3 regions of the Staphylococcus haemolyticus genome follow, and region 3 is predicted to be linked to each of the others. Evidence: riboswitches for the same ligand, from Rfam matches in the RefSeq annotation. Region 3 holds a riboswitch; each other region holds the start of a gene.

Evidence for each region. Region 3 has a riboswitch for S-adenosylmethionine ahead of EQ029_RS01980 (aminotransferase class I/II-fold pyridoxal phosphate-dependent enzyme). Riboswitches for the same ligand answer to the same signal wherever they lie in the genome.
Region 1: linked by a shared signal. The riboswitch ahead of metK (methionine adenosyltransferase) and the one ahead of EQ029_RS01980 (aminotransferase class I/II-fold pyridoxal phosphate-dependent enzyme) in region 3 are both predicted to bind S-adenosylmethionine.
Region 2: linked by a shared signal. The riboswitch ahead of metX (homoserine O-acetyltransferase MetX) and the one ahead of EQ029_RS01980 (aminotransferase class I/II-fold pyridoxal phosphate-dependent enzyme) in region 3 are both predicted to bind S-adenosylmethionine.

Annotation. Positions count from the first base shown of each region.
Region 1 is NZ_CP035291.1:1,063,221-1,073,507, reverse strand. Features, by position in the region: gene EQ029_RS05280 (hypothetical protein) at 1-393, opposite strand, end outside; gene metK (methionine adenosyltransferase) at 487-1,683, opposite strand; SAM riboswitch class I at 1,799-1,909, opposite strand; gene pckA (phosphoenolpyruvate carboxykinase (ATP)) at 2,074-3,666, shown strand; gene EQ029_RS05265 (alpha/beta hydrolase family protein) at 3,730-4,500, opposite strand; gene ytkD (RNA deprotection pyrophosphohydrolase) at 4,481-4,954, opposite strand; gene yidD (membrane protein insertion efficiency factor YidD) at 5,021-5,257, shown strand; gene menC (o-succinylbenzoate synthase) at 5,254-6,261, opposite strand; gene menE (o-succinylbenzoate--CoA ligase) at 6,263-7,657, opposite strand; tRNA gene EQ029_RS05240 (tRNA-Ser) at 8,455-8,544, opposite strand; tRNA gene EQ029_RS05235 (tRNA-Glu) at 8,604-8,675, opposite strand; tRNA gene EQ029_RS05230 (tRNA-Asn) at 8,677-8,751, opposite strand; tRNA gene EQ029_RS05225 (tRNA-Gly) at 8,761-8,834, opposite strand; tRNA gene EQ029_RS05220 (tRNA-His) at 8,849-8,924, opposite strand; tRNA gene EQ029_RS05215 (tRNA-Phe) at 8,938-9,010, opposite strand; tRNA gene EQ029_RS05210 (tRNA-Asp) at 9,022-9,097, opposite strand; tRNA gene EQ029_RS05205 (tRNA-Met) at 9,113-9,186, opposite strand; gene EQ029_RS05200 (RBBP9/YdeN family alpha/beta hydrolase) at 9,581-10,141, opposite strand; gene hemY (protoporphyrinogen oxidase) at 10,241-10,287, opposite strand, start outside.
Region 2 is NZ_CP035291.1:11,111-21,397, forward strand. Features, by position in the region: gene serS (serine--tRNA ligase) at 1-1,000, shown strand, start outside; gene EQ029_RS00045 (AzlC family ABC transporter permease) at 1,450-2,145, shown strand; gene EQ029_RS00050 (AzlD domain-containing protein) at 2,142-2,471, shown strand; SAM riboswitch class I at 2,596-2,697, shown strand; gene metX (homoserine O-acetyltransferase MetX) at 2,769-3,737, shown strand; gene EQ029_RS00060 (YybS family protein) at 3,861-4,787, shown strand; gene EQ029_RS00065 (DHH family phosphoesterase) at 4,815-6,782, shown strand; gene rplI (50S ribosomal protein L9) at 6,779-7,225, shown strand; gene dnaB (replicative DNA helicase) at 7,432-8,832, shown strand; gene EQ029_RS00080 (adenylosuccinate synthase) at 9,110-10,287, shown strand, end outside.
Region 3 is NZ_CP035291.1:440,382-450,668, reverse strand. Features, by position in the region: gene EQ029_RS02010 (sugar O-acetyltransferase) at 1-557, opposite strand, end outside; gene EQ029_RS02005 (SDR family oxidoreductase) at 702-1,571, opposite strand; gene EQ029_RS02000 (cell wall inhibition responsive protein CwrA) at 1,805-2,011, shown strand; gene EQ029_RS01995 (heavy metal translocating P-type ATPase) at 2,216-4,603, shown strand; gene copZ (copper chaperone CopZ) at 4,692-4,898, shown strand; gene EQ029_RS01985 (D-lactate dehydrogenase) at 5,069-6,067, opposite strand; gene EQ029_RS01980 (aminotransferase class I/II-fold pyridoxal phosphate-dependent enzyme) at 6,100-7,260, opposite strand; SAM riboswitch class I at 7,340-7,447, opposite strand; gene EQ029_RS01975 (phytoene desaturase family protein) at 7,527-9,035, opposite strand; gene EQ029_RS01970 (phytoene/squalene synthase family protein) at 9,043-9,900, opposite strand; gene EQ029_RS01965 (glycosyltransferase family 2 protein) at 9,921-10,287, opposite strand, start outside.

The DNA.
Region 1 (10,287 bases), 620 kb from region 3:
AAAGATGTTTGCCATAATATGCATATCTTCAGGTCTAATACGTTTTTCTTTCACTAAACGATCTCTAATTCCAATTAAGCGCATATCCGTAACATATTCACTTTTGTTTTTTGAGAATAGTTTCAATGCATCAATTTCACGATCTTTACCGCTTACAGTTGCATCAAAATCTTCTTTTTGTTTAGTAACTTGCTTTTTATTTTGTATGCGTTCTTTCTCTAGGGCTTCGTCATGTGACGCTTTCATTTGCTTTTCTTTTAAGTCGTATTCTTCTTTTGTTTTCTGTTTAATATTGTTTTTACTTTTAAGTGTAACTAAGAATAATATTAAACAGATAATTGCAACTACAATTGCTACGATTAAACCAATTTCGATTGGTCCAAATGAATTCATTAAATCAACGCTCCTTTAATCTATCAGTAAATCTAATTATAATGGAAACTATCTATAATTTCGACAATTTCTTTATATTATTTAAAGCGTTTATTAAGCTTGAACAGCATCTTTTAATACATTGACTTTATCTAATTTCTCCCATGGTAACAATACATCTGTTCTACCAAAGTGACCATAAGCAGCAGTTTGTTTGTATATAGGATGCTTTAAATCTAACATTTTAATGATACCTGCTGGACGTAAATCAAAGTTAGCTCTAACAGCTTCAACAAGTTGAGCTTCAGAAACTTTGCCCGTTTTAAATGTATCAATTGAAATTGAAACTGGTTCAGCCACGCCAATAGCATAAGCAAGTTGTACTTCACATTGGTCTGCTAGTCCTGCAGCAACAATATTTTTAGCTACATATCTTGCCGCATAAGCTGCTGATCGGTCTACTTTAGTTGGGTCTTTACCACTAAAGCAACCTCCTCCATGACGTGCATAACCACCATAAGTATCAACAATGATTTTACGTCCTGTTAATCCAGCATCACCTTGAGGTCCACCGATAACAAATCTTCCAGTAGGATTGATAAAGAATTTCGTTTCATTATCAATTAATCCTTCAGGAACTGTTGGGTATATGACATGTTCTTTAATGTCACTTTGAATTTGTTCTAATTCAATATCATCCGCATGTTGAGATGATACTACAATCGTGTCAATACGCTTAGGTTTATCTGATTCGTCGTATTCAACTGTTACTTGAACTTTACCATCCGGTCTTAAATAGTTTAAAATTCCATCTTTACGTACATCAGATAAACGTTTAGCTAATTGATGAGATAAAAAGATAGGTAAAGGCATATATGTTTCTGTTTCATTTGTAGCATATCCGAACATTAAACCTTGGTCACCGGCACCAGTAGCTTCAATCTCTTCTTCTGAAATATCATTTCTGTATTCAAGTGCTTTGTCAACACCTTGTGCAATATCAGGTGACTGCTCATCGATTGCAGTTAAAACTGCCATAGTTTGGTAATCATAGCCATATTTAGCACGAGTATAGCCAATACCTTTAATTGTTTCTCTTACAACTTTAGGGATATCTACATAGGTTGATGTAGATATTTCACCTGAAATTAGAGCCATTCCAGTTGTTACAGTAGTTTCACAAGCAACACGTGCATTGGGGTCATCTTTTAAGATTTCATCTAAAATGGCATCAGATACTTGGTCAGCAATCTTATCTGGATGTCCTTCTGTCACTGATTCTGAAGTAAATAAACGTTTATTGTAAGTCATGATTTGCTCCTTTTATAACTATATTTACGAAAATTCTCTTTTAAATGTGAGCTCAAAAATAAAAGAGCCTTCTTCACTATTCAAGACAGAGAGAAGGCTCTTAAACGTCCATTCGCTCTTATCGTTCAGACGAATATATGTCTGCAAACGGTTTGGCACCTTTCTTTTAAAAAAGAGGTTGCTGGGTTTCATTGGGTCCATGTCCCTCCACCACTCAGGATAAGAGAATCCGTTAAGAACTATACTACCTAATTCATTTATTAATGTCAATTTTGTTTTTAAATGGTTTTTGTTTTTTCCAGGTGGAATAATTACGGCATTATGTTATACTATTTTCATGTAAAGGCTTACAATATTGAATTTCTATAACACACGCTGGAGGGATTGGGTATGTCAGTAGATACATACGGCGAAACACCTAAAATTAAAAAATTATTGGAAAAAGAAAGCTCTCTTTTTCAGCTTTCAACAACTCAACTTTATTACAAAATTATGGATAATAATGAAGGAGAATTAACTGAACTTGGTGCTATCAATGCGAGCACAGGTAAATACACTGGACGTTCACCTAAAGATAAATTCATTGTTACAGAACCTTCTTATAAAGATAATATTCATTGGGGAGATATCAACCAACCTATCGATGAAGAAACTTTCTTAAATCTCTACTCTAAAGTTTTAGACTATCTTGATAAAAAAGACGAACTTTACGTTTTTAATGGTTATGCAGGTAGTGACAAAGACACACAATTGAAACTTACAGTTATCAATGAACTTGCATGGCACAACCTTTTTGCTCAAAACATGTTTATCCGCCCAGATTCTAAAGAAGAAGCTAGTAATATAAAACCTAACTTCACAATTGTTTCAGCACCTCACTTTAAAGCTGATCCTGAAGTTGATGGAACTAAATCTGAAACTTTTGTTATCATTTCATTCAAACATAAAACCATTTTAATTGGTGGTACAGAGTATGCTGGTGAGATGAAAAAAGGTATCTTCTCAGTAATGAACTATTTGCTTCCAATGCAAGATATTATGAGTATGCATTGTTCTGCGAATGTTGGAGATAAAGGAGACGTAGCCTTATTCTTCGGATTATCAGGTACAGGTAAAACAACTTTATCAGCAGCACCTGATAGAAAATTGATTGGTGATGATGAACACGGTTGGAATAAAAACGGTATTTTCAATATTGAAGGTGGTTGTTACGCAAAAGCAATCAACCTTTCTAAAGAAAAAGAACCTCAAATTTATAACGCGATTCAATACGGTACTATATTAGAGAATACTGTGGTTAACGAGCGTGGTGTTGTTGATTTCGATGATAATTCATATACTGAAAATACACGTGCTGCTTATCCAATTCATCACATTGATAATATTGTATTACCATCTAAAGCAGCACATCCTAATACAATAATTTTCTTAACTGCTGACGCATTTGGTGTACTTCCACCTATTGCTAAATTAACTAAATCTCAAGCGATGTACCATTTCTTAAGTGGTTTCACTTCTAAATTAGCTGGAACTGAGCGTGGCGTTACTGAACCAGAACCATCATTCTCAACTTGTTTTGGTGCACCTTTCTTACCACTTAATCCTATTAAATATGCAGATTTATTAGGTGAGCTAATAGATAAACATGAGGTTGATGTATATTTAGTTAACACTGGCTGGACTGGTGGTAAATACGGCGTAGGTAGACGTATTAGTCTACATTACACTCGTTATATGGTAGATCAAGCAATTAAAGGTAAATTGAAAAATGCAGAGTTCACAAAAGATGAGAAATTTGGTTTAAGTATTCCTACTGAAATGGAAGATGTTCCAAAAACAATACTGAATCCAATTAATGCTTGGAGTGATTCTGATAAATATCGCGCTCAAGCGGATGACTTAATTAAACGTTTTGAAGAAAACTTCAAGAAATTCGGTCCAGAAGTTGAAGAAATTGCTAACACTGGTGGCTTTAACAAATAATTAATATTTATTAAAAAGACAATGTATAAGGCATACTATACTGAAACCTTATACGTTGTCTTATTATATTTCTTCACATTTCGTCATCCATTGATGCACATAATCGAGCGCTAATTTCATTGCTTGTGGTCTAGGTACATGCCCTTCATCAAGTTGATAAAATGTATCATGAACAACACCTTTTAATTTCAATTGTTCTTCCAAGTAATTGGCATGATGAATACCTACTTGTTTATCCTTGCCACCATGAACGATTAAAATTGGTGGACTATTAGAATCAATAAGTTTTATCGCATCTCTTTGGTCATAAGATTCTTTATTTTTGGAAGGATGTCCTACCATTCGACGCAACATCCCTCTTAAATCAGTACGTTCTTCATACATCAAGTGCATACTTGATACACCACCCCAGATGATGTAACTATCGACTGGGTAATCTTGATATGTAAGTAGTCCTTGTATTCCACCTCTTGAAAAACCAATCATGTGTATATATGCATTAGGAAATCGTTGTTTAAGTATCTTTATGAGATAGGTAACATCTTTTAAATCAGCGTTAGCAAACTCATCTCTACCTTCACTTCCATTACTTCCTCTATAATAAGGACCTACAACTAAGGTATTATCATTTGCAAACTGCATTAGTCTTGCTGCACGTACACGTCCGACTTGTCCCTTACCTCCTCGCAAATATACTACGATTCTTTTTACTGTCTTCGTTAAAGGACACATCTGTAATGCTTTTACTTTTAAGCCATCAACTTTATAAGTAATTTCATCGAATTGGTGTGTTCTTGATGCTATAGGCATTTTCTTAGTCACGATAATATCCAAGTTCTATCATCCTCTCAACACATTTAAGAATTGCATTATCTTGTATTAAATAACTTTGTTTATCTAATGGAATAGAATTAATATTATCAAATAATAATGGCCCTCTCGTTTCTAAATAATCACTTTTCTCTTTAAATGATTTAACCTTCACGATATATACATCTTTTTTGAAAATTGAGTTATCGAATGTATGAACCTGATATTGAGCAATATAATCTATCGTTTCAGGTATGCCTCCTGTTTCTTCAAAAAGCTCTCTCTTGATAGCTTGTATGCTTTCTTCTCCTTTTTCAACCTTACCACCCGGGAACTCGATGCCACGTAATTTATGATGGGTAAATAGTAACTGACTCTGATATAACGGAATAGCTAAAACATGATTACCATCTGGATGGTCGTTGTTCGTTTTGTAACACATTGTGACACGTCTATTATCTTTATCTAGAAACTCCATGTTCCATACTACTCCCTTCAATATGTTAAACTTATTTATAATCGTATTACTTGTTGGAGGCCTATAATGTTAAAAAAATTATTTCTTGGAATAATCCATATATATCAACGCTATATTTCACCTATGACACCACCCACATGCCGATTTTATCCTACGTGTTCAGAATATACACGAGAAGCGATTGAAGTTTACGGCCCACTCAAAGGCGGCTACATGGGAATACGTCGCATTCTTAAATGTCATCCACTACATAAAGGTGGATTTGATCCAGTTCCTTTAAAAAAGGATAAACATAGACACTAATTTAATTTAAGTAATTTTGATTTATCGATTTGAGGGGGGGAAAATGAAATCATCCCCTCTTTTAATTTACCGACACCTTGCGTGAAATCGTCAGTAAAATAATAACCATCTGGAGTTACATCCCCAGGATAATCACCTTCTCGAGCTAATAATGCAGTAAAGTAACGACTTAGTCCATATTCGTACATTCCACCTATAACCACTTTAATATCAATTGATTTCAATTCACGAATCAATGATTGTACTCTATCAAGACCACCAACTCTAAATGGTTTAACAATCACTACTTTAACCGGGAATTGGTTAACAATTGAAATAATACTATTGATATCAGTAGCTTTTTCATCGAGTGCAATTGCAGGGTATTGTGTATGATCAATGTGTAAAGTTGAAGAAAGCGATTTAAATGGTTCTTCTATATAAAGTATATTTTGGTCATTTATAGATTCTAATTTTTGAAAATCAGAAACATCTAGTGACTCATTAGCATCTAATGCTAATTCAAAATCATAAGGCAATATGTCATCTAAAAGTGAGATGTCATCATTCAGTTGACCTGTCCATTTTAACTTTATACGTTTGGGTTGAGTTTGTTTTAAATAATCAAGTTGTTGTGCACTTATGCCACTTATCGTTGCACCATACGCTACTTTAAACTTCGGTAAATCATGATACATCTGATAAATCGCCATAACTACAGTACTTCTCGCTGTGGGATAATTGTCAAGTATATCTAAATATGGTTTCCAATCTTCATATTTATGAACAGACTTTTTAACAATACTTTCTGACCATTGTGAAAGTATTTCTTGTACAGTTTCAATCGTTTCTTCGTTGTACCAATTTGTTTCAAATGCATTGCACTCTCCAAAAAAAGATTGATCCTCTTCACTTAAAATTTCAACAATAAGTGCTTTTCGGTATGTCAATTTAACTTTGGGAGTTACAATTGGATCTCTAAATTCATGATTGTAAAGATAAAAATTTACTGCTTTAATCCTCATATTATTGTCCTTTATTAATCATTTTGTTGCGTTGTAATTTACCTGTAGAAGTGTACGGTAAACTTTCAACCTGATGAAAGGCTTTGGGTACTTTATATTTTGCCAAATACGTTTTCAAATATTTAGTTAATTCTATTTCTGGAATTGTATCATCCGAAACATAATATAGTACTGGTATTTGACCCCATGTCTCATCCTCTTGCGCTACACATACAGCGTCATTAATATCTGAATGTGTTTTAGCAATTGATTCAATCTCATATGGATAAATATTTTCCCCACCACTTATGATCAAATCTTTGCGACGATCATAAACCATCACAAATCCTTCCTCATCAATTTCTGCTATATCACCAGTCTTAAAGTATCCATCCTCAAAAGTATCGCTCAACCCTGCTGGATATAAATAACCGTTCATTACATTATTCCCTTTTATGAGAAGTTCGCCATGACCTTCACTATTTGGATGTTTAATACGTACATTAACGTTTTCACTTGGTTTGCCGACAGTATCATACCGTTGTGCAAGCATCTCGGGTGTAGCAGTTAGAAATTGAGAACACGTTTCTGTCATTCCAAATGAATTGTATATCGGTAACTGATAATTTAGGGCTTCATCAATTAATGTAGTTGATAATTTGGCACCTCCAAGTAATATTTTCTCAATTGAGAACGGTTGGTTTAATCCTGCATCCATAAGCCATTTAAGCGTTTGTGGGACTAGTGATATATGGGTAGGTCCTTCTTCCTTAATGATCGATAACATCGTTTGTGTATTATATTTTTCCAATATACGTACCGTAAAACCCTCAATTATAGAACGTAATAAAACACTAAGACCTGAAATATGATATATCGGTAAAACAGATAACCATTTAGTGGTTTCATCATATCCTAAACTTTCTTTACACCCAATTGCACTTGCATAATGATTTTTAAAGGTTTGTGGTACTGCTTTTTGAGGACCTGTCGTTCCAGATGTAAACATAATCGAAGCAATTCGATCATAATTACATGTTTGATTATTGATACGTTTTGAATATTGTTCTATTTCAGATATATGTATTACATTAAAATCCGACAAGTGAAATGGTTGCGTCGTTAATATTGTTGATACATTGATGGAATTCATTTGATTTATCATTTCAGTTTCTGTTAATCGCGTGTTTAGCATTGCTATTTCAACATTAGCTAACCAACAAGCGTTAATCAGCGTGATAGACGCAATATCGTTTTTAATATACAATCCTACTCTATTATTATTTAAAGAAAGAATTTGTTCTGATATTGAAAATGCTTTATCATACAATTCCTTAAAAGTTATAGAATGATTTCCATCTGTAACTGCTACCTTATCTCTATTTTTAATACTTTGTTCTTTTAACCAAAAATCCACTATTCATTCCTCCATATAGATACATTCTAATTATAACGATATTTGAGTTAGTTAGCATTGGTTGTGTTTAAGAAGTAGCATATTTAAATGACGTTAACTTATAAGTATAAAGATTTAAAGTGCATTTCAACTATTAAATAATAAGCTACTTTTTATTTAAAAAATAAAAAGAGTTTAAAGTGATAATCACCACTTCAAACTCTGATAAACTATGATATTCAATTATTGCCAAGCCTCATAGCAGGCTGGCTACTGTGTTCAATGTATTTCGTTTTATAAGCTCCACGCATTGTCGTTGACCCAATAATATTATAATATATTTATATAATAATGTAAGTATAAAAATTTGATTGTTCTTAAATTTTCGTATCTCGATCCATAATCTAATAGTTGAATGACAGCAACATGATTAAAAACTGAACATGTTTATTGCATTTATCTAATTTTTTAATACTTTTTAATATTAATATGATATGAGAAAAGAGCTAGCGTATCCACTACTCTAGCTCCTTTTTTCTGCTTGTGTTGAAATTTTCATTTCAAATCCTCGAAATTCAATGTATTTCGTTTTATAAGCTCCACGCATTGTCGTTTACCTATGAATATTATAATATATTTATACAATAAAATCAAAATTTTTATAATAACTAATCACATAGATTCTAATTAATTTAAGTAGCATGTATTATCACTTATTAACGATAAAAAAAGCAAGGTCAACGTGCCAGAAATTTTATTTTCTAGACACTTCTTTGACACTTGCTCACTCTAAACCATATTATGATAGACTTTTATAATGGAGAACAAGGGATTCGAACCCTTGAAGCGCTTGTGGCGCTTACACACTTTCCAGGCGTGCTCCTTCGGCCAGACTCGGACAGTTCTCCTCAATATTAATAACTAAATTACATAAAAAAACAGAAGCGATATTTCACTTCTGTTTGTATGACTCCTACGGGACTCGAACCCGTGTTACCGCCGTGAAAGGGCGGTGTCTTAACCGCTTGACCAAGGAGCCATGGCTCCGCAGGTAGGATTCGAACCTACGACCGATCGGTTAACAGCCGATAGCTCTACCACTGAGCTACTGCGGAATAATATGATGGAGCGGGTGATGGGAATCGAACCCACAACATCAGCTTGGAAGGCTGAGGTTTTGCCATTAAACTACACCCGCGTAGTAAACGATTATGGGGCGGTTGAAGGGAATCGAACCCTCGAATGTCGGAACCACAATCCGATGCGTTAACCACTTCGCCACAACCGCCAAAATGATTGAATGGTTCAGGACAGAGTCGAACTGCCGACACATGGAGCTTCAATCCATTGCTCTACCAACTGAGCTACTGAACCGTAATAAGTAATGGCGGTCTCGACGGGAATCGAACCCGCGATCTCCTGCGTGACAGGCAGGCGTGTTAACCGCTACACTACGAGACCTATTAAAACTATGTATTGCGGGAGGCGGATTTGAACCACCGACCTTCGGGTTATGAGCCCGACGAGCTACCGAACTGCTCCATCCCGCGCTAATATTATTTACGTCTCAAAAATCAGTACTTAACAAGTATATCATTTTATATTATCTAATGTCAATAATAATTTTAAATAAATTTTACATTCATTTAATCGAATCTTCATATTGAAATGGGACAATTGACTAATAGTAATCGCCTTTCGAATACTTTATTAGTATATATAGTATCATTAACTTAGTCAATAAGTATTCTAAACTATTTTGTGTAAAAAAACGCTACATTTAAAATATTTTAATTAAAGATACCAATTGGATATCTAATTACACTTGAAAGTATCTCTATATTTAATTATCAACCTTATTAATAATAAAAAGTAGGTAGCTTTAACTCCCTACTTAAATTAGTTTAAATGTAGAACGTATTAATAATAAAATCATATGTTTTATTATTTAGTCATGTAATGTTGCATTTTTTCTTGTAATTCAGTAAAAGATACAAAGCCCTCTTCTTCTAAGAAATGTCCACCTTCATCAACAATTTTAGTCTTACCACCTAATTCGTCAATTAAGTTTTGGGTTTCTATGTAAGAAACATAAGAATCATCTTTTGAAGCTAGTCCATAAAAGTGATTAACTTTAGTTTTAATTAAATCATAATCAACATTAAACTCCCCTACATTTATTGAATCGTCTATTTTCTTCGCATCTTCTTTAAATCCTGCTATACTGAAGAACCCCTCAAATGGTCCGTCAATTGATAGACCTTCAATGTATTTCAAAGTAGCCAATGAACCATACCCATGAGTGACAAAATAAGTATCTTTAGATAAAAGTTCAATTTGTTGATTTAATTCGAAGACCCAATTGTCTATATTATCATTCTTACTTTCATCTAAATGGAATAATTGAACATCGTAACCTTCTAGTTCTAAATTATGTTGCAACCACTTATACCAGTGGTTATGAGAATTCCCTAATTGTGAATGAACTATAATTACATTAGTCATTAATATTTTTACCTCCTCAAACTTAAATAATAATTCTCAATTTATATAACAAAACACTTTTAAAGAGGCAATTTCACCTCAAAAAAAGTGTTTAAATTATTATATTTCATCAAGCAATTCTTCCACAGCATTTTTACCTTGTTGAA
Region 2 (10,287 bases), 430 kb from region 3:
AGTTAGAGATATCTTAATTCGTATCCCTAACCTAATTGCTGAAGATGTACCACAAGGGGATTCTGATGAAGAAAACGTTGAAGTTAAAAAATGGGGTACACCTCGTGAATTTGACTTTGAACCTAAAGCACACTGGGACTTAGTAGAAGAATTAAAAATGGCAGACTTTGAACGTGCTGCAAAAATTTCAGGTGCGCGTTTCGTATACTTAACTAAAGATGGTGCATTATTAGAACGTGCATTAATGAACTACATGCTTACTAAACATACAACGCAACACGGTTATACTGAAATGATGACACCTCAATTAGTTAACGCAGATACAATGTTTGGTACTGGTCAATTACCTAAATTTGAAGAAGATTTATTCAAAGTTGAAAAAGAAGGTTTATACACAATTCCAACTGCAGAAGTTCCATTAACTAACTTCTACAGAGATGAAATCATCCAACCAGGCGTATTACCAGAAAAATTCACTGCACAAACAGCTTGTTTCCGTAGTGAAGCAGGATCAGCTGGTAGAGATACAAGAGGTTTAATCCGTTTACACCAATTCGACAAAGTTGAAATGGTTCGTATCGAAAAACCTGAAGATTCTTGGGACGCTTTAGAAGATATGACACAAAATGCTGAAGCAATTCTTGAAGAATTAGGTTTACCATATCGTCGTGTTATCTTATGTACTGGCGACATCGGTTTCAGTGCTAGTAAAACATACGACTTAGAGGTATGGTTACCAAGTTATGACAACTATAAAGAAATTAGTTCTTGCTCAAACTGTACTGATTTCCAAGCGCGTCGTGCTAACATCCGCTTCAAACGTGATGCCGCTTCTAAACCAGAATTAGCACATACTTTAAATGGTAGTGGACTTGCTGTAGGTCGTACATTTGCAGCTATCGTTGAAAACTATCAAAATGCAGATGGTTCAATCACAATTCCAGAAGCATTAGTACCATTTATGGGTGGTAAAACTGAAATCCGTCCTGTTAATGGCTAATTCATGAATAAGTCATAAATCTAGGACAAAATGAATATGTTAGGGCTACATCGAAATTCGCAGTAGCCGACTAAACTGAGAAAATGCTCTTACCGAGCTTTTCTCAGTTTTTTTTTATCCTTACATATGAAATTCTAATATATTAAATTTAGTCCATATCCTCTTAGTATATTTCTAATAATTAATTGCATAAAATTCCACTTTTTCTTAATAAAGGGATGAAGTTAAAAGGGGTATTTTAGACTGCTTTCCAAGAGGTAAATCAACCGTTATAGTCAAAAAATAGACACATTTAAAATCCTTTCAAATCAATACTTCTAAGTAGTCTTTCAGTCTAACATCACACAACCCTGCGTCTAATGTTGTTGCTACTCTAGCATCCGTATATTAGACTAAAATTATTAGTATATTACTTTATAAAATTAAACAGAATAAAGGAGGTTACAAAGATGACATCACATGTGACATTTAAACAGGGCGTTAAAGAATGTATACCTACTTTATTAGGCTACGTTGGAATTGGACTATCATTTGGAATAGTGGCGGCTTCACAACACTTTAGTATTATCGAAATACTATTATTATGTTTGCTTGTGTATGCTGGTGCAGCACAATTTATTATATGTGCGCTTGTGGCTACTGGAACACCGATTTCTGCCATTGTTCTTACAACATTGATTGTCAATTCACGTTTCTTCCTACTTTCAATGACGTTGGCACCTAATTATAAAGATTATGGTATTTGGAATCGACTAGGCTTATCTTCAATTTTGACAGATGAAACCTTTGGCGTTGCAATCACACCTCATTTAAAAGGGGAGAAGATAAACGATCGTTGGTTACATGGATTGAATCTAACTGCATATTCATTTTGGGCACTAGCAAGTATTGTTGGTGCGTTACTTGGTAAATACATATCTAATCCAGATATGTTAGGTCTCGATTTTGCGATTACCGCGATGTTTATCTTTTTAACAATGGCACAATTTGAATCAATCACTTCATCTAAACTTAGAATTTACATAGTACTTATCGTATTTGTCATCGTGATGATGCTCAGTTTAAGCTGGTTTATGCCGTCATACGTAGCAATTTTAATTGCATCTATGTTAGCAGCAACATTAGGGGTGGTGATGGATAAATGACGACATCTTGGCACATGTTTATATTAATCGTGTTATGTGGAATTGTAACTTTAATTATTCGAGTAGTTCCATTCTTAATGATTTCACGTATTCAACTTTCAGAAACGGTAATCAAATGGTTATCGTTTATACCAATTACATTATTTACAGCACTCATCTTAGATGGCATTATTGAGCAACAAGAGGGCGTAGCAGGCTATACACTCAATATCCCATTTGTTTTAGTAACAATTCCAACTGTTTTTGTTGCGCTTTTTACACGAAGTCTTACGACAACCATTCTAGTGGGGATTGTTCTTATAGCAGGTTTACGTTTCTTCTTTTAGAAAAGGTAGGACCTAACAACTAACAATTGAAGTTGGTTATACAATTAGATACAATAAAAGTCTAGAACATAAATGGTACATTGATACTATTTTATAAATACGCAGTAAATGAATAGAGATAAAAAACTTATTAAGAGAAGTGGAGGGACACGGCCCTGAGAAACTTCAGCAACCGGCGATGCATACGCACGGTGCTACTACCAACGAGATACTCGAATGATAAGTAATGGAGACAAATCGCCTCATACTTTAAGAATAGAGTATAGGCGATTTTTTTATTTAAAAGGAGGTAATCGCATGACCAATTACACAGTAGAAACATTAAATCTAGGACCCTTTACAACTGAATCAGGTGAAATGATTGATAATTTACAATTGCGTTATGAACATGTAGGCTATGCTGGTCAACCGCTTGTTGTAGTGTGTCACGCACTTACTGGTAATCATCTAACATATGGCACAGATGACGAGCCTGGTTGGTGGCGTGAAATTATAGACGGTGGTTATATGCCGATTTATGATTATCAATTTCTAACGTTTAATGTTATTGGTAGTCCCTTTGGTTCAAGTTCTCCTTTAACTAATCCAAATTTTCCAAAGCATTTAACTTTGAGAGATATTGTAAAAGCTATTGAACTGGGCATACACGCACTTGGTTTCAACAAGATTAATATTTTAATTGGTGGTAGCCTAGGTGGCATGCAAGTCATGGAGCTTCTATATAATCACCAATTCGAAGTGGATAAGGCGGTTATTCTAGCAGCAACTGATAAGACGTCATCATATAGTCGTGCTTTCAATGAAATTGCACGAGAAGCGATTCATATTGGTGGCAAAGAAGGTCTTAGTATTGCGCGACAATTAGGCTTTCTAACGTATCGTTCATCTAAAAGTTATGACCAACGCTTTTCACCAGATGAAGTGGTGAGTTATCAACGACATCAAGGTAATAAATTTAAAGAAACGTATGATTTGTCATGTTATTTAACAATGCTAAATGTATTAGATAGCCATAATGTTGATCGCGGACGTACTAATGTAGATGATGTTTATCAATCTCTGGATACTAAGGTCTTAACAATGGGCTTTACAGATGATTTATTATATCCAGATGATCAAGTGAGGGCAGTAGGGGAGCGATTTAAATATCATCGTCATTTCTTTGTTCCAGATAATGTAGGTCATGATGGCTTTTTATTAAATTTTAATGATTGGGCACCTAACTTGTATCATTTTCTTAAAGTAACGAAATTTAAGCGGAAATAGACGAAACGGGTAGGTCGCTATGGAAGTAAAAACACATTGTTATAGTCTTATGCTATACCTCAATCTTCACAATTTGTTTTAATTTTGCTTAGAGGTTAAAATAGAAGTTATAGTCAAAATAGTATAGGAGTGGCGAATTTGTTTTCAAAAGTACATCCTAAAGCAACAATTATAGGAACAATTGCACTTGTTATGGTTGCTTTAGTTACGTATGTATTACCAGTACTTGGATTAATTCTATGTTTATTCGCTACAATTCCAGGTATTATTTTATGGAATAAGTCTATTCCATCATTTGGAATTGGAGCTTTGATCACAGTAATTCTTACCACATTGTTGGGTAATACATTTGTATTAAGTGCCATGATTTTAGTTTTAATACTTAGCTTTATTATTGGCCAATTATTGAAAGAACGTGCCTCTAAAGAACGCATCTTATTTATAGCTACAACATATTTAAGTATATTTACTTTAGTCGCATTTATGTTATTACAAACGTTTAAAAAGATACCTAGCGCTACGACATTAATTAAGCCTTTTAAAGATACAATGCATAATGCTGTTGTAACATCAGGTGTTGAAGCAGATTATAAAACAATCTTAGAAGAAGGCTTCCGTCAAATGGCAGTTCAACTTCCAAGTTTTATTATCATTACGGTCTTTATTTTAGTCTTAATTAACTTAATTATTACATTTCCAATTCTTCGTAAATTTAAAGTAGCTACACCAATTTTTAAACCTTTATTTGCTTGGCAGCTTAACCGTTCATTACTGTGGGTATATATGGTTGTTTTACTTTGTGTAATGTTCGCTACTGAACCAAGTACTTTCCAAAGTATCGTGTTAAATTTCGAAGTTGTGTTATCATTACTGATGTATATCCAAGGATTAAGTGTAATTCATTTCTTTGGTAAAGCAAAACGTATACCAAACGCTGTAACGATATTGCTGATGGTTGTGGGGACAATTATTACACCAGCAACACATATCATTGCATTACTTGGCGTACTTGATTTAGGAATTAATTTAAAACGAATGATTAAAAAATGACTTTAAAAAGTGAATAGAGGTGGAATAATGAACCGTCAATCCACTAAGAAGGCTCTACTGATACCATTTATTTTAATGGTACTTACTTCGATTGCACTTGTAGTTGTATGGTTTATCTTTAAACCATTAGTCGCTACAATTGCAGCAGCTATTTTAGTCGTGATGATTATTATTAGCATCGTGTTAGTCAGACAAGCCTTATTGAAAATGGATAATTATGTGGATAACTTAAGTGGTCACATCTCGGCTGGAAGCAACAGAGCAATTAAACGATTACCTATTGGTATGGTCGTGCTTGATGCTGATGACCATATTGAATGGATTAACCAGTACATGTCTGAACACTTAGAAACGAATGTCATCTCAGAACCAGTCAATGAAGTTTTTCCGAATATTTTAAAGCAGCTTGAAAAGGTACAAGAAGTTGAAATCGAACATGGTCAATATCATTACCACGTTCGTCATTCAGAAGAAGAAAGTTGTTTATATTTCTTCGATATTACAGATGAAGTGCAAACTAATGAGCTATATGAAGAATCAAAGCCAATCATCGCAACGTTATTCTTAGATAACTACGATGAAATTACGCAAAATATGAACGACACGCAACGTTCTGAAATCAACTCAATGGTAACGCGAGTGATTAGTCGTTGGGCATCAGAATACAATATTTACTTTAAACGATATAATTCTGACCAGTTCGTAGCGTATTTAAATCAAAAAATATTAGCTGAAATCGAAGAATCTAACTTTGAAATCCTTAGCCAATTACGTGAAAAGAGTGTCGGTTACCGTGCTCAATTAACATTAAGTATCGGTGTCGGAGAAGGTACTGAGAACTTAATCGATCTTGGCGAATTATCACAATCTGGTCTAGATTTAGCATTAGGTCGTGGTGGTGACCAAGTAGCTATTAAGAATATGAACGGAAACGTGCGATTCTATGGCGGTAAGACTGACCCGATGGAAAAACGTACACGTGTAAGAGCGCGTGTTATTTCTCACGCATTAAAGGATATCTTAACTGAAGGCGATAAAGTTATCATTATGGGACATAAACGTCCTGACTTAGATGCTATAGGTGCGGCAATTGGGGTTTCAAGATTCGCATTAATGAATAATTTAGAAGCTTATGTTGTCTTAAACGAGGAAGATATTGATCCAACGTTACGCCGAGTGATGGATGAAATCGATAAGAAACCTGAGTTGAAGGAAAGATTTGTAACATCAGATGAAGCTTGGGATATGATGACATCCAAATCTACGATTGTCGTTGTGGATACGCATAAACCAGAAATGGTATTAGATGAGAACATTCTAAATAAAGCTAATCGTAAAGTCGTGATTGACCATCATAGACGAGGAGAAAGCTTTATTTCTAATCCATTATTAGTATATATGGAACCTTATGCAAGTTCGACTGCAGAACTTGTAACAGAGTTATTAGAATATCAACCAACTGAACAACGTTTAACACGTTTAGAATCTACTGTTATGTATGCAGGTATCATTGTGGATACACGTAATTTCACATTACGTACAGGTTCTAGAACGTTTGACGCGGCAAGCTATTTACGTGCCCATGGTGCAGATACGATATTAACGCAACACTTCTTAAAAGATGACGTCGATACGTATATCAATCGTTCAGAACTTATTCGAACAGTTGAAGTTCAAGATAATGGCATTGCAATTGCACATGGTTCTAACGAAAAAATTTATCATCCTGTTACAGTTGCACAAGCTGCGGATGAGTTGTTAAGTTTAGAAGGTATAGAAGCTTCTTATGTAGTAGCTAAACGTGAAGATAACTTAATCGGTATATCAGCACGTTCATTAGGCTCTATTAATGTTCAATTAACGATGGAAGCCTTAGGTGGCGGTGGTCACTTAACTAACGCTGCAACACAATTGAAAGGATTATCAATTGAAGAAGCGATTGAACAATTACAACAAGCAATTACAGAACAAATGAGTAGGAGTGAAGACGCATGAAAGTAATTTTCACACAAGATGTTAAAGGTAAAGGTAAAAAAGGCGAAATTAAAGATGTACCAGTAGGGTATGCAAATAACTTTTTAATTAAAAATAATTATGCTGTTGAAGCAACTCCAGGTAATTTGAAACAATTGGAACAACAAAATAAACGTGCTGAAGCAGATAGACAAAAAGAAATTGATGATGCTAAAGCGTTAAAAGCTAAATTAGAAGAAATCGAAGTTGAAGTGAGTGCTAAAACTGGTGAAGGAGGCAAATTGTTCGGTTCTGTAAGTACTAAGCAAATTGCTGAAGCACTTAAAACACAACATGATATTAAAATTGATAAACGTAAAATGGATTTACCTCAAGGTATCCATGCATTAGGTTATACAAATGTACCTGTTAAATTAGATAAAGAAGTTGAAGGTACGATCCGTGTTCACACTGTAGAGAAGTAAGAAGCGGATAGGCTCTAAAGCAGTTTTTTGATTTTAATCATTAGAACTACTTACTTAAGCGTATAAACACTTAGGTTAAGTAAAAATATGTATTTGAGTGTCATTTAACCATTCTATGTGAACGAATGACAAAATAATTTTAAACTTTAAACAATGTTGCACTAGGATTTATGAAAATTAAGATGGATTTAGAGGTGTAATGATTAATGGATAATATGTATGAGCAAAAGCAAATGCCACATAATAATGAAGCTGAACAATCTGTCTTAGGTGCAATTATTTTAGATCCACAATTGATTAATTCGACTCAGGAAGTGCTCCTTCCTGAGTCCTTTTATAGAGGTGCCCACCAACACATCTTCAGAGCGATGATGAACTTAAATGAAGATGGTGATGAAATTGATGTCGTAACGTTAATGGATCAATTAACGAAAGAAGGTACATTAAGCGAGGCTGGTGGTCCTCAATATTTAGCGGAACTCTCAAATAATGTACCAACGACACGTAATATTCAGTATTATACAAATATCGTCGCAAACCATGCATTAAAACGCAGATTAATTCAAACTGCGGATAGTATTGCCAACGATGGCTATGATAATGAACTTGAATTAGATGCGATATTAAGTGATGCCGAGCGACGTATTCTTGAATTATCCTCTAATCGTCAGAGTGATGGATTTAAGGATATTAGAGATGTATTAGGACAAGTTTATGAAACAGCTGAAGAGCTCGACCAAAATAGTGGTCAAACGCCAGGCATTCCTACGGGTTATCGTGATTTAGACCAAATGACAGCTGGATTTAATAGAAATGACTTAATTATCTTGGCTGCCCGTCCTTCAGTAGGTAAGACTGCCTTCGCTCTTAACATTGCTCAAAAGGTAGCGACACATGAAGGTAATTATACTGTCGGCATTTTCTCACTTGAGATGGGGGCAGACCAATTAGCAACACGTATGATTTGTAGTTCAGGGAACGTGGATTCCAATCGACTACGTACAGGTACGATGACAGAAGAAGACTGGAATCGATTTACAATAGCAGTCGGTAAATTATCACGTACCAAGATCTTCATTGATGATACACCTGGTATTCGAATTACAGACTTACGTTCTAAATGCCGTCGTTTAAAACAAGAACATGGTTTAGACATGATTGTGATTGACTATTTACAGTTAATTCAAGGTAGTGGTTCACGTGCTTCTGATAACAGACAACAAGAAGTATCTGAAATTTCACGTACTTTAAAAGCGATTGCTCGTGAATTAGAATGTCCAGTTATTGCACTAAGTCAGTTATCTCGTGGCGTGGAACAACGTCAAGATAAACGGCCAATGATGAGTGATATTCGTGAATCAGGTTCTATCGAGCAAGATGCGGATATCGTTGCTTTCTTATATCGTGATGATTATTATAATCGTGGCGAAGGTGAAGATGACGATGACGGTGGAAATTTCGAACCACAATCGAATGATGAAAATGGTGAAATTGAAATCATTATTGCTAAACAACGTAATGGTCCGACTGGTACTGTGAAGTTACACTTCATGAAACAATACAATAAATTTACAGACATTGATTATGCACATGCAGAAATGTCATAAAAATATTTTACCGTATATTAAATGATATAAATCGTTTAATATGCGGTTTTTGTTTTGTTTTGGTGATGGATTTCTAGCGTAAGTATGTGTAATGATTTTTAAATAAAAGAACTCAAATAGCTTTATTATCAATGATTTAACAGTTTTATTGAGTAAATTTACTTTTGAGTGTGGAAGTCATATGCACTAAAATTAATGTTCGATTTTTATTTGCATTATGGGGTTCGTATTGATAGAATACTTAATGGTTAATTGAGAAAACTTTGGAGGTGCTCACATGTCATCAATCGTAGTTGTTGGGACACAATGGGGAGACGAAGGTAAAGGTAAAATTACAGATTTCTTAGCGGAACAAGCAGATGTTATTGCACGTTTTTCAGGAGGTAATAACGCAGGTCATACGATTCAATTTGGTGGAGAAACTTATAAATTACATTTAGTGCCATCAGGTATTTTTTATAAAGATAAACTTGCAGTTATAGGTAACGGTGTAGTTGTAGATCCAGTTGCATTATTAAAAGAATTAGACGGTTTAAATGAACGTGGTGTATCTACTTCTAACTTACGTATTTCTAACCGTGCGCAAGTCATTCTTCCATATCACTTAGCACAAGATGAATATGAAGAACGTCGTCGTGGTGATAATAAAATCGGAACTACTAAGAAAGGTATCGGACCAGCTTATGTGGATAAAGCACAACGTATTGGTATCCGTATGGCTGACTTATTAGAAAAAGAAACATTTGAAAGACGTTTAAAAGAGAACATTGAAGTTAAAAATGCATACTTCAAAGGCATGTTTAATGAAACTTGCCCACGTTTCGATGAAATCTTTGATGAATACTATGCTGCAGGTCAACGTTTAAAAGAATTTGTTACAGATACTTCTAAAATCTTAGACGATGCATTTGTAGCTGAAGAAAAAGTTTTATTTGAAGGTGCACAAGGTGTCATGTTAGATATCGACCATGGTACATATCCTTTCGTAACTTCAAGTAACCCTGTTGCAGGTAATGTAACAGTTGGTACAGGTGTAGGCCCAACTTTCGTATCTAAAGTGATTGGTGTATGTAAAGCATATACATCTCGTGTAGGCGATGGTCCATTCCCTACAGAATTATTTGATGAAAATGGACATCATATTAGAGAAGTTGGTCGTGAATACGGTACAACAACAGGACGTCCACGTCGTGTAGGTTGGTTTGACTCAGTTGTATTACGTCACTCTCGTCGTGTTAGTGGTATTACAGACTTATCTATTAACTCTATCGACGTACTTACAGGTCTTGATACAGTGAAGATTTGTACTGCTTACGAATTAGATGGAGAAGAAATTACAGAATATCCTGCTAACTTAGATCAATTACGTCGTTGTAAACCAATCTTTGAAGAGTTACCAGGATGGGAAGAAGATATCACTGGTTGCCGTACATTAGAAGAATTACCAGATAACGC
Region 3 (10,287 bases):
TCATTTATCTCTCTTATTACTTTAGCAGGCACACCCGCAACTAGGCTATTCGGTGGTACATCTTTAGTTACTACACTTCCTGCTGCTATAACTGAACCATCTCCAATCGTTACACCAGGTGTGACAACGACATTGCCACCAAACCAAATATTATTTCCAATAGTAATCGGCTGCGCCAACTCTAAACCTGCATTACGTTCTTTAGGCGTTAATGGATGATGGGCAGTATAGAAGCCACAAGACGGACCTATAAATACATCATTACCAATCGTGATGCCACCTCCATCCATGAAGTAACAATTACTATTAACAAACACATTTTTGCCTAATTTAACATTCCAACCATAATCTGTATCGAACGGACTATTAATTGCGACATTCTCTAATGTATAACCAAATAATTCAGTTAATATAGCCTGTCTTCTACTGTCATCACTCGGACGCGTTTGGTTAAAGTCAAAACATAAATCTTTTGCACGTACTCGTTCAGTTTCCAAATCTTTATCAAAATTGGCATCATACCACTGGTGTGCTAACATCTTTTCTTTTTCTGTCATTGTACTTACCCACCTTTATTTAATATTTATATTATAGTTTAAATAAATTAAGTGGTTTTCGCACGGAAACACTTTCTTTTTCAACATAAAATAAGCCATAAAGGCACTAGACACCTTTATGGCTCAATACATTAAAATTTTCATTTAAGTTGTAATATAGTCTCCACCATTAACATGGATGATTTGACCAGTGATGTAAGAACTATCCGCATTTGTAGCAAGAAATACATAAGCTGGCGCAAGTTCTGCTGGTTGTCCACGTCTACCCATTGGTGTGTTGCCACCTTGATTTTCTACTTTGTCTTCATCAAAAGTAGCCGGAATGAGTGGTGTATAAATTGGACCAGGTGCCACACCGTTAACTCGAATATTTTTCTCCATTAGTGTGGTTGCTAGTGAACGTGTAAACGAAACAATCGCACCTTTAGTTGAAGCGTAATCAATTAAATGACCAGAACCACGATATGCCGTCACACTTGTCGTATTAATAATTGTATCGTTGTCACTTAGATATGGAACGGCAGCTTGTGATAAGAAGAACATGCCAAATATATTTGTTTCGAATGTATCTTTAAATTGTTCAGGCGTAATATCCATGAAACTATCTTGAGGATATTGGACCGCACCATTATTGACTAGAATATTTAGACCACCAAATTCTTGAACAACTTGTTGCACTAAATCTTTAGATTGTTGTGCATCTTTTAAATCATGGGCATATGCTTTAGCCTTTACGCCAATCTCTTTAAGACGATTAACAGTTTCCTCTGCATCTTCATGCTCATCATAATAACCAATAGCTACATTAGCGCCCTCTTTTGCAAATAAGATCGCAACAGAGCGACCAATCCCTGAGTCACCACCAGTAATTAATGCAACTTTACCTTGCAATTTACCAGCTGCTTTATATTCATTTAGTTCTGAAATGGGTCTAGGATCCATGTCTCTCTCTGTTCCTGGTTGACGATTTTGAGTATAACCTTTAATTTGTTTATGGAATTCTAATAGATTCATTCATTTTCACTCCTTATCCATTTACTTAATCGTTCCTAATAAAGACTCTTTTGAAACAATAGATCAATGTGTATAGAACCGTTCAATTTATTACAACTTTAGAACTATAAAAAGTCAGTTCCCTAGTCTCATGCAATTTTATTAGAAAGCCTATATAATTAAATTAAACTTCTATTAAAGAAACCAACTAAAGCCACTAACGAGATATTACAGAAAAAGGAGTGCGACATTCTATGAGAGGTTTATTGAAAGGTATCATTGCATTGCTTATCATTCTTGGCGTTATAAAGACATTCCAAGATCATGATGTAATGAACGAAGCAAATTATTATTATAATCAAGCGAAAAACGGTGAACTTGTTCAAAATATATCCAATTTTGATTTTAATAATTATAAAGACTTAAATTTAGAAAATTTTAAGCCATCTGATTTTTTCTAAGTAAGCTATATAATCATTACAATAGTAGTTAGTAGTCTAGGACATAAATAATATAATGATGCTATTTTGCAAATTCGAAGTAGTAGGACAATGAATTCGAAAAGAATTCTGTCCTACTTTTTTATGCGAAAAATTAAGACAGAAACATTGACTCGAATACCCTAAGGGGGTATATTATGTATGAATTGTAATGGAGGTGTCTTAATGAGCAATAAACAAAATGCCACATTGAACATTACTGGTATGACTTGTGCAGCTTGCTCGAATCGTATTGAAAAGCGCTTAAATAAAATGGATAACGTAAAAGCACAAGTTAATTTGACAACGGAAAAAGCAACGATTGAATATGATACTAATGACTATGCAATAAATGACTTTGTTACAACGGTTCAAAAGCTTGGGTATGATGTTGTCATTGACAAAGCTGAGTTAGACATTACTGGTATGACCTGCGCAGCATGTTCAAATCGTATAGAGAAAGTATTAAATAAAGCACCAGGTGTTAAAGATGCGACAGTTAATTTAACAACTGAACAAGCAATGGTAACGTATTATCCTGGACAAACGGATTTAGATACCTTAATTGGACGAATCAGAAACTTAGGTTACGACGCACAGCCTAAACAATCCGAAGAAGATCAAGCAACACGTAAACAACAAGAACTTAAGCATAAGCGAAATAAATTAATGATCTCTACTATTCTGTCATTACCTCTATTAATGACAATGCTCGTCCATCTCTTTAATATGCATTTACCAGATATCTTAATGAATCCTTGGTTCCAATTTATCCTTGCGACACCAATCCAATTTATCATTGGTTGGCAATTTTATGTTGGCGCTTATAAGAACTTGCGCAACGGTGGCTTTAATATGGATGTGCTCGTTGCATTAGGTACTAGTGCTGCATACTTTTACAGTATTTATGAAATGATCAAATGGTTTTCTGGTGCCACAAACATGCCTCACCTTTACTTTGAGACAAGCGCTGTACTTATCACATTAATTCTTTTCGGAAAATATTTAGAAGCACGTGCTAAATCACAAACGACGAATGCATTAAGTGAATTACTTAACTTACAAGCAAAAGAGGCACGCCTAATTGATGATAATGGTATGGAGAAAATGGTACCGCTCAATCAAGTTAATGTAGATGATATCTTGTTAATTAAACCCGGTGAAAAGATACCTGTCGATGGTCAAATTATTAAGGGTGAAACTGCTATTGATGAATCAATGCTAACAGGTGAATCCATGCCAGTTGATAAACACGTTGATGATGTAGTAATAGGCTCAACTATGAATACGAATGGTGTTATTACAATTATGGCAACTAAAGTTGGCAAAGATACTGCCCTATCCAATATTATTAAAGTGGTTGAGGAAGCTCAAAGTTCTAAAGCACCTATCCAACGTTTAGCTGATATTATATCAGGTTATTTCGTTCCAATTGTTATTGCGATTGCTTTACTGACATTCTTAATTTGGATTACACTTGTACATCCTGGTCAATTTGAAGATGCACTTGTTGCTGCGATATCAGTTCTAGTGATTGCTTGTCCATGTGCACTTGGTTTAGCTACACCAACTTCAATAATGGTTGGAACTGGTCGCGCTGCTGAAAATGGTATTTTGTTTAAAGGTGGCGAATATGTCGAACGTACAAATCAAGTTGATACAGTTGTGTTTGACAAGACAGGAACACTTACACACGGCAAACCAGAAGTAACTTATTTTGAAGGTGACAAAGATACCTTAACTTTAGTTGCTTCAGCTGAAAATAACTCTGAACACCCACTTGCTACTGCAATTGTTAACTACGCCAAACAACACAAAGTTAACTTGGTAAATGTCACAAATTATCAAACATTACCAGGTCACGGAATACAAGCCATTATAGATGATTCTATGTTATTTGTAGGTAATCAAAAGTTAATGTTAGATCATCAAATCAATATACAAAGCATTAAACAGAAGATGAAACAGATGGAAGCCGAGGGACACACTGTTATGCTAATAGCTTATGATGGCGAACTAAGAGGTATGATTGCTGTAGCTGACACTGTTAAAGCATCTGCTAAAGAAGCTATCCAACAATTATCATCTATGAATATCAGAACGGTCATGCTAACTGGTGATAATGAACGAACTGCAAAAGCTATTGCTAAAGAAGTCGGCATTGATCAAGTCATTGCCGGCGTCCTACCTGAAGATAAAGCACATCATATAACTCAATTACAAGAACAGAAACATAATGTCGCTATGGTCGGTGACGGTATCAATGATGCGCCTGCCCTCGTCAAAGCAGATATTGGCATTGCAATGGGAACGGGCACTGAAGTAGCAATAGAAGCTGCAGATATCACCATTCTTGGCGGAGATATCCAATTAGTTCCTAAGGCCATTCATGCAAGTCATAAAACAATTCGCAATATTAAACAGAACTTATTCTGGGCATTTGGATACAACATTGCAGGCATCCCTATTGCGGCAATGGGATTACTTGCCCCTTGGATAGCTGGTGCTGCGATGGCCTTAAGTTCAGTTAGTGTAGTAAGTAATGCCTTAAGACTAAAACGAATGAAATTATAATTATGAAGCATTTCTATTTTATTTCTTTGTTTATTAAAAAGGAGTAAAATATGGGTATATATTACTAAGAACATCGGAGGTGACAGGTATGATTAATAAAGTTATTAATGTTGAAGGTATGAGTTGTGATCATTGTAGAAATGCTGTTGAATCAGCACTAGCGAAATTAAACGGTGTGACTTCAGCAGAAGTAGACTTAGATAAAAATCAAGTTCGCGTCGATTACGACGAAAATAGAGTATCAGTTGAACAAATGAAAGAAGCTATTGAAGACCAAGGCTACGATGTAAAATAAGATCTGAATAAGAAACCTGCTTTTGTTAGGCAGTCAATAAGGCCCGTACAAAAGCCATTAGGATGTAGGCGAACTAGAAAAGTGAGCAATCGTGCTGGCAAAATATGAGGAGTTGAGTATGGGACATTGAATTTTTAAATAATTCTGTCCCATGCCCAACTCTTATTTTTTTAATTCACTCTTAATTTTGTCGTACCTGTATTCATGACATCAATGACTGCATCGAGTGCATCAACAATTAAGTTCTTAACTGCCGCATCAGTATAAAACGCGATATGTGGTGTTAACCAGATATCTTCTCTAGCAATTAGTTCATCTAATAAGTCATCATTAATTGCTTTATTACGATAATCTCCTGGGAACAACCCTCGTTCATGCTCATAGGTGTCTAACGCTGCGCCTTTAATGTGTCCACTATCAATCGCATCTAGTAATGCTCTCGTATCTACTATCGATCCCCTAGCAGCGTTTACAAATACGGCACCTTTTTTAAATTTTGAAAATAAATCTCTATTGAAGAGATGTGGATTATATTTCGTTGCTGGAATATGAACTGTAACAATATCTGCATCACGTAAAGCTTCTTCCAACGTATCCTTATACTCAACATATTGCGCAACCTTTTCATTAGGAAATGGATCATATGCAACAACATGACTTCTATATCCTTTTGCAAAAATACTTGCCGCTATCGAACCAATACGTCCTGTTCCTATAACAGCTACGGTTAAATCGCTTATTGAACGCGACAATATTGATGGTTCCCATCTAAAATCATAGTCTTTAAGTTTACGTTGAATGTCGTTCTGATTTCTTACAATATTAATGGCTTGTGTCACTGCAAACTCTGCAATTGAACTAGGTGAATATGACGGTACATTAGATATGATAATGCCATATTGTGTAGCTAAATTTAAGTCGTATGTATCAAATCCAGCACTACGTTGTGCAATATGTTTAATACCAAATTGTTGCAATTTGGCAAATACATCTTCCGATATTGGATGTTGTTGAGACAAAGATAAACCATCAAATCCTTGAACATCATCGACATTATCTTCTGTTAATATTTCTTTATTTAACTCTACTTCGACATTATTTTGTTCCGCCCATTCTTCAATATAAGGAATATCTTCATCTCGTACACTCATTATTTTAATTTTAGTCATAAAATTTCATCCTTTCTATTTGTGACTTCTTGTTACTCGTTATATAAATAAGATAAAGAAGCTAATCGTTTAGCCGCTTCAGTTAATAATTGGTCATCTAATGCTAGGGAAATACGGACGTAATGACGACCATTTTCACCAAATGGAATGCCAGGCGCCACTAAGATCGATTGTTCTTTCAACAAATACTGTTCAAATGATTCACTATCATACCCTGGTGGTGTTTGAAGCCATGAGTAAATACCACCTTTAGAATGTACAAATGGTAAATTGGCATCTTTTAATTGTTTCTCAAACGTGTCACGACGACGTTTGAATGTTTCATTTTGTTGATCTAGAAAGTCATCATAGTGATTAAGTGCGTATGTTGCTGCATCTTGAAGGGCACCAAACATACCAGCATTAGTATGTGTTTGATATTTCTTCAGCGCTTGTATCATGTCTTTGTTACCTACTGCGAATCCTACTCTAAATCCTGACATATTATAACCTTTAGATAATGAAAAAATTTCAATTGCTACTTCCTTTGCATCTTTAGAAGCAAGTATACTTGGGTTCTTTGCATCAAATCCAAAAGCACTATACGCGAAATCATGAACGATCTTTGTATGCGTACCTTTAAATCTTTGAATTGCTTCATCAAACACTGCTTTAGTAGCCGTTGATCCAGTAGGATTATTTGGGTAAGTCAAATAAACGAGTGACGTACGTGCTAATGTTTGTGCATCTACTTTGCTCCAATCTGGCAAATAATGTGGTGGCTCCAAATTAAGTGGTACTGGATTGGCATCAGCAAGCATGACACCAGCAAGATAATCCGTATAACCTGGGTCTGGAAGTAGCACGTTTTCTCCAGGATTAACAATACATGTAGGCAAAGCCACTAAACCATTTTTAGTACCATAAAGTATGCACACTTCATCATCTTTATGCAGTTCAACACCATATTGTCGTTGATAGAAATTAACAATTGCTTCTTTAAAGGATTCCTTACCATGAAATGCACCATATTTTTGATTTTCAGGAATTCGAACAGCATCAGCAAAGTGATCAACAATGCCTTTAGGCGTTTCGCCATCCGGGATACCAACTGCCATATTAATTAACGGTAGTGGTCCATGCTCAACCTTACGCCCCATCGTTTTACCAAAATAACTATCAGGAATATTGGCTAGTTTATTAGAAATTGTCATTATTTACCCCCTTTTCAAATTAAAAAAGCTATATATCACTCTCAATTGATAGTGACATATAGCTTAGTTATGACTATGACACTTATCTTTGAGGCATACCTCTTTGGAGTTAGCACAGTACTTTTGTCTTTTAAGTCTGTTGCTGAAGTTTCATTGGGCCAAATCCCTTCACTTCTCTGGATAAGTCTATTGAATTAATATTTATTGTATCAGTTCAATAAGTATTGTCAATATTTATAATTTTCAGATTTATAGCAAGTTTTACTTTATTTTCCGTGTTCTATGTCTTCTAACATTGCTTCGGCAGTAATTTTAGCACTCGTCAACACAATTGGCACACCTGCACCAGGGTGCGTACTTGCCCCTGCAAAGTATAAGTCTTTATAATCTCTTGATACATTTGGTGGTCTATAATAATTACTTTGTGTAAGTGTTGGCATAAGTCCAAATGCTGAGCCGAATTTGGCATTATAACGACTCTCAAAATCAAGCGGTGTAAATACTGTTTCAGATACAACATCCTGACGTATATCTTTAAGTGCCTCAATCGTTTCTAATTTGTTATAAATGACATCTTTCGCTTTTTCAACCATATTAGGATCTTTCCAGTCAATTTCACCTGTCTTCAACTCAGGGACTGGCATTAAGACATACATCCCTGTCTGATCTTTAGGCGCTAATGCTTCGTCTTCTACAGATGGGAAGTAAAGATATAATGATGGGTCATCAGGCATCTTACCACTAAAAATGTCATCAATATTGCCTCTAAAATCTCTAGCAAATACAACATTATGTACATGTAATTTATCACGTAATTGACGATTAATACCTGCATAAATTAAAAATGCTGAACATGAATAGTCCATGTTATCTACCTTTTCAGGAGAATAGTTCTTTAAAGGTGAGTGCACAGGCATTAAGTTTTGTGCCACATATGGAAAGTCAGCAGTACATAGCACTTTGTCAAAACGTCGAATATCACCATTAACACGTAGACCATCTGCACGTTTGAATTTAGGGTCAATAATGATTTCTTGTACATCTGCATTAAGTTCTACTTTAACACCATGGTCTTGACCAAGTTGTAGTAAACCTTGTGCTAAGCCATACATACCGCCTTTTATATAATGAACACCATGTACCATTTCAATCATTGGAATAATAGAATAAATTGAAGGCCCTTGTTTAGGATCAATACCTATGTATAACGTTTGAAATGCGAGTAACTTACGTATTTTTTCATTGGATACATAATTATCTATTAATTGATTCGCATTATTAAATGTCTTTAATTTTAATCCACGATATAGCGTCAATGGGTTATAAAATTCACTTGGTTTACGGAATGTTCGTTCAAGGAAGTATTTGCGAGCCACTTCATATCGTTTATACACATCCGTTAAAAATTGCATAAAACCTTGAGTAGAACCTGGTTCTGTCGCTTCTAACGTTTGACTAAGTTGTGCTAAATCAGTTGATACACTCACTTTATCTTTATCAGAAAAATAAATATCAAAAATATGTGTAAGTGGCTTCATATCTACGTAATCTTCAAAGCGTTTGCCACTTTCTTCAAATACGGCTTTATAAACATCCGGTACCATCACTATGGTTGGTCCCATATCAAAAGTAAAGCCATCTTTCTTAAATTGGCTCATACGGCCACCAACTTGTTCATTCTTCTCAAATATTGTAACTTGATGACCTTTAGCGGCTAGTCGTGCTGCAGCTGCTAAGCCGGTAACGCCAGCGCCTACTACTGCTATATTGCATATATCTGACCTAATCTTTATATTTTTTCTTTAAATTGCGGTAGATTTTATGTTTTTTCCATTTAGAAACGTACGCACGGTCTTTCAATGAGTAATCTGCTTTACGTACTTCGGTTAATATACCTCGATATACTTGGGCTGCTAACTCAATAATCATTCGAGATTCTTCATTGTATACATCAAGATGATTTAAAACCATGTCATAGTTATTATCGGCTAATGTAGCGTAGAATTCCCAAATTTTAATGTAATTGTCAGAGAGTTGATCACGTTCTATTTCATCAGCAATTGAAACATTAAATTCATTTAAACGCGCTTTACTAAAGTAAATACGCCCGTTGCGATAATCTTCACCAACATCACGTAGTATGTTCGTTAATTGAAGCGCTTCACCTAATTGCTTTCCATACTCATATGCTTCATCTGACGGTGGCGTTGCTAGTATTGGGATCAGTAATACGCCTACAGTTCCCGCAACACCATAACAATAATCTAGTAGACCACGATCTGTTTCAAACATTTCGAAATGCTGGTCTGCTTCAACCGTATCAATTAAGTCATAGAGGGCTTGGAAATTCATTTGGAAATGTGTAGCTGCATCAGCAAATGCCGTCATAATGCGGTCATCACTTTCAAATGTCGTTGTTGTTTGATGTTCAATAGCTTTAACATCACGGTTAATCTTATGTAGATATTCCACGTCTTGGTGTACATCGATACTATCATCAACGATTCTACAAACTGCATAAATCGCCCAGATTGCTCGTCGTTGTTGTTCTGGTAACATATCAAACGCATATGAGAAACTCTTGGAGTAATCTTTCATAATTTGATGACAATATTGATAATTTTCTTCTAATGTGCTCATGGAGAACCCCCTGCTAAATATTATTTAATACTAAATTGTCGTCCCTTCCATTTTACCTGTTTCGTGTAATGAATGTGACGATATGAATTTATATAAACTAAAATAAACACTAAAAACAATATTGGGTTGATAGCTAAAAATAAAATTGAAAAACGTCCTACTCGACGATGTAAACGAATAAATTGTAATGTATATAAACTATATGATAACGCCATTCGCTTAAATGACAAAGTTTTCATAAATAAACTAAGTGCTAATCCGCTAAATGAGGTGATACATCCCACCATCCATAAGATAATTAACATCATGATATGAGGTTGTGTTGACGAAGCACCTACCGCTAAGTGTTTCGTCCATCCCTCTATCATTGTTTTAAATCCTGCTTCA